2 regions of the Pantoea dispersa genome follow, and region 2 is predicted to be linked to the other one. Evidence: predicted binding sites of a transcription regulator. Region 2 holds the regulator's gene; the other holds the start of a gene.

Region 1 (4,429 bases), 940 kb from region 2:
ACTGAGGGACATCCATTGGGAATACGCATCCCGGTGTCGCTGGACACCTTTGAGCCACTGGCACTCACGCCATTCAAATCCAAAAAAATCGCGCTGGTCTGCGAAGGCGGCGGGCAACGCGGCATTTTCACGGCGGGCGTACTGGATGAATTTCAGCGCGCAGGCTTTAACCCCTTTCAGTTAATGCTCGGCACGTCGGCCGGTGCACAAAACCTCTCAGCCTTTGTCTGTGCTCAGCCCGGTTATGCGCGGCGCGTGATTACCCGATACACCACCAGTAAACTGTTTTTCGATCCGCTGCGTTTTGTGCGCGGTGGTCACCTGATCGATCTCGACTGGCTGGTGGATATCACTAAACAGGAGTTCCCGCTGGCGCTGAGCAGCGCCGAAAGCCTGTTTGCCAAAGGCAGCGAATTTTACATGTGCGCCTGCCGCAGCGATGATTACAGCGCGCAGTATTTCAATCCCACCAATCTGACCTGGCATGACATCATTAAGGCTTCCAGCGCGATCCCCGGTTTCTACCGCAGCGGCGTGTTGATGGATGGTGTGAGCTATCTCGACGGCGGCATCAGCGACGCCATTCCGGTGCGCGAAGCGGCGCGGCGTGGCGCCGATACTATTGTGGTGATCCGTACCGTGCCGTCACAGATGGCGTATACGCCGAAGTGGTTTAAACGCATGGAGCGCTGGCTGAGCGACAGCGCCCTGCAGCCAATGATCAATATTCTGCATCAGCACGAAGAGAGCTACCGCCAGATTCAGCAGTTTATTGAACAGCCGCCGGATAATCTGCGCATCATTGAAATCTTTCCGCCAAAGCCGCTGGCCAGCATGGCGCTGGGCAGTCGTCTGGCGTCGCTGAATCAGGATTATCATCTGGGCCGCCGCAGCGGGCGCTATTTCCTGGCGACGCTGGGCCAGTGGCTGAGCGATGCTGAACCGCTGGCGCGACCGATTGCCGTGACGCCGCCCGCCGCCGTCGCCAACGCGCCGGATAACCGGCCGGTCAGCACGCCGCCGCTGGCGGGCAATGACGCCGACTACGATGCAGGATCGCTGGCATGAGATTTTTCGACACCCACTGCCACTTTGATTTTCCGCCATTCGTCACCGCTGCCGAATACAGTATCGCGCAGGCGGCGCAGGCGGGTGTGGAACGCATCATCGTGCCGTGCGTGGATGCCAGCCGTTTTGCCGTGGTGAGCCAGCTGGCGCAGCAGCATCCGGCGCTGTATAGCGCGCTCGGGCTGCACCCGATCAATATTGCGCAACATCAGGATGACGATCTCGATCGCCTTGAGCAGTACCTGCAAACGCCGGATGCAAAACGCGTGGCGATCGGGGAAATCGGGCTGGATCTGTATATGGAAGCGCCGGATTTTGCGCGGCAAACCCGGCTGCTGGAGGCGCAGCTGAAGCTGGCAAAGCGCTATGATTTGCCGGTGATCCTGCATTCGCGACGTACGCACGATCAGCTGGCGCAGTATCTGCGCCGTCACGACGTGCCGCGACGCGGCGTGGTGCACGGCTTTGCCGGCAGCCAGCAGCAGGCGGAGCGTTTCATCGCCCTTGGCTACGCGATTGGTGTCGGCGGCACCATTACCTATGCGCGCGCCAGCAAAACCCGCCACACCATCGCCAGCCTGCCATTGCAGGCGCTGCTGCTGGAAACCGATGCGCCGGATATGCCGCTGCACGGTTTTCAGGGCCAGCCCAATCGCCCGGAGCGCGCGCGTAATGTGTTCGAAGTATTGTGCCAGCTGCGCCCGGAACCGCCCGATGAGATCGCCAATGCGCTGTGGCACAACAGCCTGCGTTTGTTCGCGCTGCCGGATTGAGTATTGATCCTGCGCCTGCCGTCACCTCACTTCATCTAATAGGGCCGTCACGGTTAATGGCCGTTGCAATTTTGCCAGCGGCACAATTTATTGCGCGATGAATCGCGTCGCTGCAAACCCTCTGCCACTTCTGATGATGTGCTGACAACTCCCGCTCTGTCGCAAATTAACTACGCTTTAACGATATCCGATACCTTTTTGCGGCAACATTTGTGATAATAATCACAATCGCATCATGCCGCGCTGTTCGGCAAAATAGCGATTTAATGTGATTAAAATCGCTAAATGCATGTATATCAGAGCGCGGTTTCCTTTTCCTTGTGACAAACCTCGCAATTCCACGCGGCGTGGGTTGTTATAATTATCACATTCTCCGGTGAGCAGATTTCACCGGCCTGACTTTGGAGAGCACCATGACCGATCTGAACGCGGCCGCGCAGCGCGCGCTGCAACTGATGGACCTGACCACCCTGAATGAAGACGACACCGATGAAAAAGTGATCGCGCTGTGCCATCAGGCGAAATCACCGGCCGGTAACACGGCGGCGATCTGTATCTATCCGCGCTTTATCCCGATTGCACGTAAGACGCTGCGCGAGCAGGGCACGCCGGAAATTCGTATCGCGACCGTCACTAACTTCCCGCACGGTAACGACGACATCGACATCGCGCTGGCGGAAACCCGTGCGGCAATCGCCTATGGCGCGGATGAAGTTGACGTGGTGTTCCCGTACCGTGCGCTGATTGCCGGTAATCGTGACGTCGGCTTTGCGCTGGTAAAAGCCTGTAAAGAGGCCTGCGCGGCGGCGAACGTGCTGCTGAAAGTGATCATTGAAACCGGCGAGCTAAAAGAGGAAGCGCTGATTCGTGCAGCGTCCGAAATCGCGATCGATGCCGGCGCGGATTTCATCAAAACCTCTACCGGTAAAGTGCCGGTCAACGCCACGCCAGAGGTGGCGGCGATCATGATGCAGGTAATCCGTGACAAAGGCGTGCAGCAGCAGGTGGGCTTCAAACCGGCTGGCGGCGTGCGCACGGCGGAAGATGCCGCTATCTACCTGCAGCTGGCCGACGACATCCTCGGTAGCGGCTGGGCGGATGCGCGTCATTTCCGCTTCGGCGCTTCCAGCCTGTTAGCCAGCCTGCTGAATACCCTGGGCCACGCTACGGCGACCAGCAAAGCCGGTTATTGATCCACGCGGTCGCTAAAATGGCGGCCCACGGCGTCACTGCCGTCAGGTGCGCATTGCTGCGCAGCTGGCGGCTGTCATTCAGCGATACATCGCTTTTCCGGGGAGGCAACCTTGTTCCTGCCACAAGAAATTATTCGTAAAAAACGCGACGGCCAGCCGCTGAGCGAAGCGGAAATCCGCTTTTTCATCAACGGCGTGCGTGATAACAGCGTATCTGAAGGGCAAATCGCCGCGCTGGCGATGACGATTTATTTTCACGACATGAACCTGGAAGAACGCGTTGCGCTGACCATGGCGATGCGCGATTCCGGCACGGTACTCAACTGGCAGGCGCTGAATCTCAACGGACCGATTGTTGATAAACACTCGACCGGCGGCGTGGGCGATGTCACTTCGCTAATGCTGGGTCCGATGGTGGCGGCCTGCGGCGGCTACGTGCCTATGATTTCCGGGCGCGGCCTCGGTCACACCGGCGGCACGCTGGATAAGCTGGAAGCCATTCCCGGCTTCGATATCTTCCCCAGCGACGATCGCTTCCGCCAGATCATCAAACAGGTCGGCGTTGCCATTATCGGTCAGACCAATTCGCTGGCGCCGGCGGATAAGCGGTTCTACGCCACGCGCGATATCACCGCCACTGTGGATTCTATTCCGCTGATCACCGCCTCGATCCTCGCCAAAAAATTAGCCGAAGGATTAGACGCGCTGGTGATGGATGTCAAAGTCGGATCCGGGGCGTTTATGCCAACCTTTGAGGCCTCGCAGCAGCTGGCGCAGGCGATTGTCGGCGTCGCCAACGGTGCGGGATGCAAAACCACCGCGCTGCTCACCGACATGAATCAGGTGCTGGCATCGAGCGCCGGTAATGCGCTGGAAGTGCGCGAAGCAGTGCATTTCCTCACCGGTGAGGCGCGTAATCCGCGGCTGCTGGAGGTCACGCTGGCGCTGTGCGCTGAGATGCTGATCTCCGGCAAACTGGCGGCGAACGAAGCCGAAGCGCGGCAAAAACTGCAGCAGGTGCTGGATAACGGTAAAGCGGCTGAGGTGTTTGCCCGCATGGTGGCGGCGCAGAACGGCCCGACGGATTTCATCGAGCAGATGGACCGCTACCTGCCGGCACCGATGCTGAGCAAAGCGGTGTACGCCGATCGTCCCGGCATCGTCAGCGCCATGGACACGCGGGCGCTGGGCCTGGCGGTGGTGGCGCTGGGCGGTGGCCGTCAGCGCGCCAGCGACAGCATTGATTACAGCGTGGGCCTCAGCGACATGATCACGCTGGGCAGTGAGGTCAATGCGCAGCAGCCGCTGGCGGTGATTCATGCCGCATCGGAAGCGCAGTGGCAGCAGGCCGCTGCGGCAGTGAAAGCGGCGATAACGCTCAGCGACCACGCCCCG
Region 2 (4,429 bases):
ATGCGGGCGCTGGCTCCACGCCAGTGAAGAAATGGTGTGCATCACATTGAGGTGCTGCAGAATGCGCTTCACATGCTGTTCGACAATCGTCACCGGCCCCTCATTCAGATTCTCCGGCGCTTCCAGAATATTGCTGTCGTTGCCCGGCCCGTCGTAAGCCAGCCGCTGCTGACAGCGCTGCAGCGCGATTTCACAGGACTGCAAATAGCGCTCCGCCAGCTTTGGCGTCAGCATGGTGTGCTCGCGCGCCAGAATGGTCATGGCGTTGATGTGCTCGACGATAAACTGGCTGTGAGTCACCCACAGGCGCATATCTTTCAGATACTGGAAGTTAAAGCCCGGCTCGGTGGACGCCTGGTTGAGCGAGTTAAACAGCGCGTTGTGCGCCTGGTTAACCTTGACGCGCTGATACGCCAGCTTCTCCGGCGCCTGCTCCGGACCGAGCAGCAGGCGCAGCGCCTCCTGATACGCTTCCAGCGCGTCGTGCGCGTTATTGCGCAGCAGCCCGCTCTGCCATTGCGGCCATAGCCAGATCATGCCGGCGAAGGCAATCAGGCAGCCCATCAGCGTATCCATCATGCGCGGCAGCAGAAACTGCGCGCCGTTCAGCGACAGCAGCTGCAGCGAATACACCGCCGTTACGGTAAAGCCAATCATCGACCAGCCATAATATTTACGCGTGATCAGATAGCTGGCGAGCGTGATGACCAGCATGGTCAGCAGGGCAATCGACTCCGGAACAGCAAAGCGCAGCGACGCCGCGGCGATCAGCAAGCCGGCGAAGGTGCCGAGCGCGCGGTGCTGAATGCGCACGCGCGTGGCGCTGTAGCCGTTCTGGCTGACAAACATGATGGTCATCAGAATCCAGTAGGGCTTGGGAATATTGAAGAACAGCGCCAGCGCGCTGCCGAACATCAGCATCACGGCGAAGCGCGCCGCCGTCCGCAGCGCGGCAGATTTTAGCGACAGGTAGCTGCGCAGCGCCGGCAACAGCGGCAGGCGGCGCTGGCGATCGGCCATCAGGTCGCGGGTATACAGCGGCTTCTGCGTGCGCAGCACGCGCGCAATGCGGCTGAAATGGTAGAGGCAGAAATTACCGACCGGATTATCCGGGTGCTGCCGGGCAATTTTCTCCAGCGCGCCGAGCGGCTTCTCCATGTGGAAGCGTTCCGGCAGCTGGTGATAGAGAATGGCATCGGCCAGCACGCGCAGCCGTGCCGAAATGATTTTCGCGTTCCAGCGGATCACCGCCTCGGCGTGGCTCTGCTCCACCAGCTTTTGCACCTCTTCCGGCTGGTGCAGGCTGACCGAGATGTGCTCCTGCAGATCGAGCGCAACCTGAAAGGCGCGCGTCAGGCGTTTATGACTGTTATCACGGCTGGCGGACAGCATATGCATTTGCTGGTAGCAGGTGGTGATCAGATCGACCGCTTTCTGCTGGCGCGCCAGTAGCGGCGGCAGCGCTTTTTCCGGATCGGTCAGCTGCGTCAGCAGGGTGTATTTGGCGTCGCAGTAATCGGCCAGCTCGCGGTACAGCAGGCTAAGGGTCTCGCGCATCGGCTGCTCTTTCCACAGCCAGAACCAGAACCAGTTAAACAGCCCGTACCACAGCGTCCCGCCGATATACAGCAGCGGCGGGACCCACATAGGCATACGGCCGACGAGGCTTAAGGTAAAGATGGCGGCGATCAGCGTGCCGGGCAGCAAACGGCCATGCAGCGGGCTGATTTCACCGGTCACGCCCACCAGCAGCGGTAACACCAGCAGAATCAGCGGCAGCGGCACAGCGTAAGCCGTGAGGTACTGAATCAGAAAACTGCCGCTGGCGAACAGTGCGCCGCCGACAATCAGCCGTTTGAAGAACCGCTTGTGTGGCGTATCCAGACCGGCGATGTTGCAGCAGGCCGGCACCAGGGAGAACAGCAGCCCTTTTTGCAGATCGCCAAACAGCCAGCCGAGCGCCACAGGCAGGCACAGCACCAGCGTTTGCCGCAGCGCATAGTTAACTTCCGGATGATAGATGATTCGACGCCACATCAGCTCATCGTAAACAGAAACGGCGCGATGTTGCCATCACGCCGTGGGTGAGAAGAAATCAGCGGGTGCCGTAAACGACGATGGTTTTGCCGTGTGCGGAGATCAGGTTCTGATCTTCCAGCATTTTCAGGATACGACCCACGGTTTCGCGTGAGCAGCCCACGATCTGACCAATCTCCTGACGGGTGATTTTAATCTGCATACCGTCCGGGTGGGTCATGGCATCAGGCTGTTTCGCCAGGTTGAGCAGCGTTTGCGCGATACGGCCGGTCACATCGAGGAAGGCAAGGTTGCCGACTTTTTCAGATGTTACCTGCAGGCGACGCGCCATCTGCGCCGACAGGCGCATTAAAATATCCGGATTGACCTGAATCAGCTGACGGAATTTTTTGTAGGAAATTTCAGCCACTTCGCAGGCGGTTTTCGCACGTACCCAGGCGCTACGCTCCTGGCCCTCTTCAAACAGGCCGAGCTCACCGATGAAATCCCCCTGATTGAGGTAGGAGAGAATCATCTCTTTGCCTTCTTCATCTTTAATCAGTACCGCGACGGAACCTTTCACGATGTAGTACAGCGTTTCCGCTTTCTCACCCTGATGGATGAGGGTGCTTTTGGATGGATATTTGTGAATATGGCAATGGGACAGGAACCATTCGAGTGTAGGGTCTGTTTGCGGTTTGCCGAGAACCATTCGCTATTATCCTCTGTTGTAATCGTGCCCAAAATACAGGGGGCAGTTTTCCCTGTCAGGCGGTGAAATCGTCCAGCGTTTCCCGTGAGGGACAGTTATTCGGGGGTGGATTCGTAAGCGATGCTTTTGATTCGTCCCGCTTTCGTCTTTCGTGACGAAAATATTTTCAGCACTGTTTGTAGCATAGCTTTTGCAACCTGTCTCCTGTTGTCTCGCTTCAGCAGGTGGGGGATGCGTCTGCATTGCTGTTTGTCAGGTGAAAGCGTACTCTGGCGGCAAAACCGCCGCTTCAGGAGAAAGAATAATGCAGGCACGAGTGAAATGGGTGGAAGGGCTGACCTTTCTCGGAGAATCCTCATCCGGTCATCAGGTATTAATGGACGGCAATTCCGGTGATAAAGCGCCCAGCCCGATGGAGATGGTGTTGATGGCTGCGGGCGGCTGCAGCGCGATTGACGTGGTGTCGATTCTGCAAAAGGGGCGCAACGATGTCGCCGATTGTGAAGTCAAACTGACCTCAGAACGCCGCGAAGAAGCGCCACGCATTTTTACGCATATCAATCTGCATTTTATTGTCAGCGGCAAAGCGCTGAGCGATAAAGCGGTGGCGCGCGCGGTGGATCTGTCCGCGGAGAAGTACTGCTCGGTCGCGATCATGCTGGGCAAGGGCGTCGAGATAACGCACAGCTACGAAGTCGTCGAACTGTAATCCAGCCGGGAGCGCGGCCCTGCGCTCCCGATCTCATTACCTCCCGGCGAAACTGGCGCGTTAGCCTGCGCTATTCAATGCGTTTTCCTTCAATCAACCGCTGCACCAGCGGCGTCATGATTAACTCCATCGCCAGTCCCATCTTGCCGCCCGGCACCACCAGCGTATTCATGTGGGAAATAAACGAGCCCTGGATCATCGCCAGTAAATAAGGAAAAGCGATGCCCTCCAGGCCGCGAAAATGGATCACCACAAAGCTCTCATCCAGCGACGGGATCTCACGCGCGGCAAACGGGTTCGAGGTATCCACGGTCGGCACGCGCTGGAAGTTGAGGTGCGTGCGGGAAAACTGCGGCGTGATGTAGTTGATGTAGTCTTCCATCGAACGCACCACCGAATCCATCACCGCTTCGCGCGAATGGCCGCGCTCGCTGGTGTCGCGCACCAGTTTCTGAATCCACTCCAGATTAACAATCGGTACCACGCCAACCAGCAGATCGACATGTTCCGCCACGTTATGCTGCTGCGTCACCACGCCGCCGTGCAGGCCTTCATAGAACAGCACATCGGTGTTTTCCGGCAGCGGCTGCCACGGTGTAAACGTGCCTGGCACCTGATTCCACGGCACCGCTTCATCGTAGGTGTGCAGATATTTGCGCGACTGGCCGAGTCCGCTCTGACCATAGTCGCGGAAAGTCTGCTCCAGTAGGCCGAAGTCGTTGGCTTCCGGGCCAAAGTAGCTGATGTGACGCCCGAGGTCGCGCGCCTTACGAATCGCCATGTCCATTTCCGGACGGGTATAGCGATGGAAACTGTCGCCTTCTACTTCCGCCGCGTGCAGATCCAGCTGCTGGAAAATTTTACGGAAGGCGAGACTGGTGGTGGTGGTTCCGGCGCCGCTGGAACCGGTAACGGCTATGACTGGATGCCTGGCTGACATAACAGCGCTCCCTGTGAAGTCCGGCGATGAGCATTGTTACCACGAATTGCCG

The links. The regulator CRP, encoded in region 2, controls carbon source genes, mostly activating them, when cyclic AMP is high. The targets are predictions, from matches to a motif close to ATGTGANNNNNNTCACAT.
Region 1: a site for CRP is predicted at 2,052-2,069, ahead of deoC (deoxyribose-phosphate aldolase). Genes of this name have one in related genera too.

Annotation. Positions count from the first base shown of each region.
Region 1 covers NZ_CP082346.1:3,371,286-3,375,714, reverse strand. Annotated here, with positions in the region: gene K7H94_RS15820 (patatin-like phospholipase family protein) at 16-1,068, shown strand; gene K7H94_RS15815 (TatD family hydrolase) at 1,065-1,841, shown strand; gene deoC (deoxyribose-phosphate aldolase) at 2,255-3,034, shown strand; gene deoA (thymidine phosphorylase) at 3,146-4,429, shown strand, end outside.
Region 2 covers NZ_CP082346.1:293,675-298,103, forward strand. Annotated here, with positions in the region: gene K7H94_RS01305 (YccS/YhfK family putative transporter) at 1-2,037, opposite strand, end outside; gene crp (cAMP-activated global transcriptional regulator CRP) at 2,096-2,728, opposite strand; gene K7H94_RS01315 (OsmC family protein) at 3,033-3,437, shown strand; gene K7H94_RS01320 (phosphoribulokinase) at 3,508-4,377, opposite strand.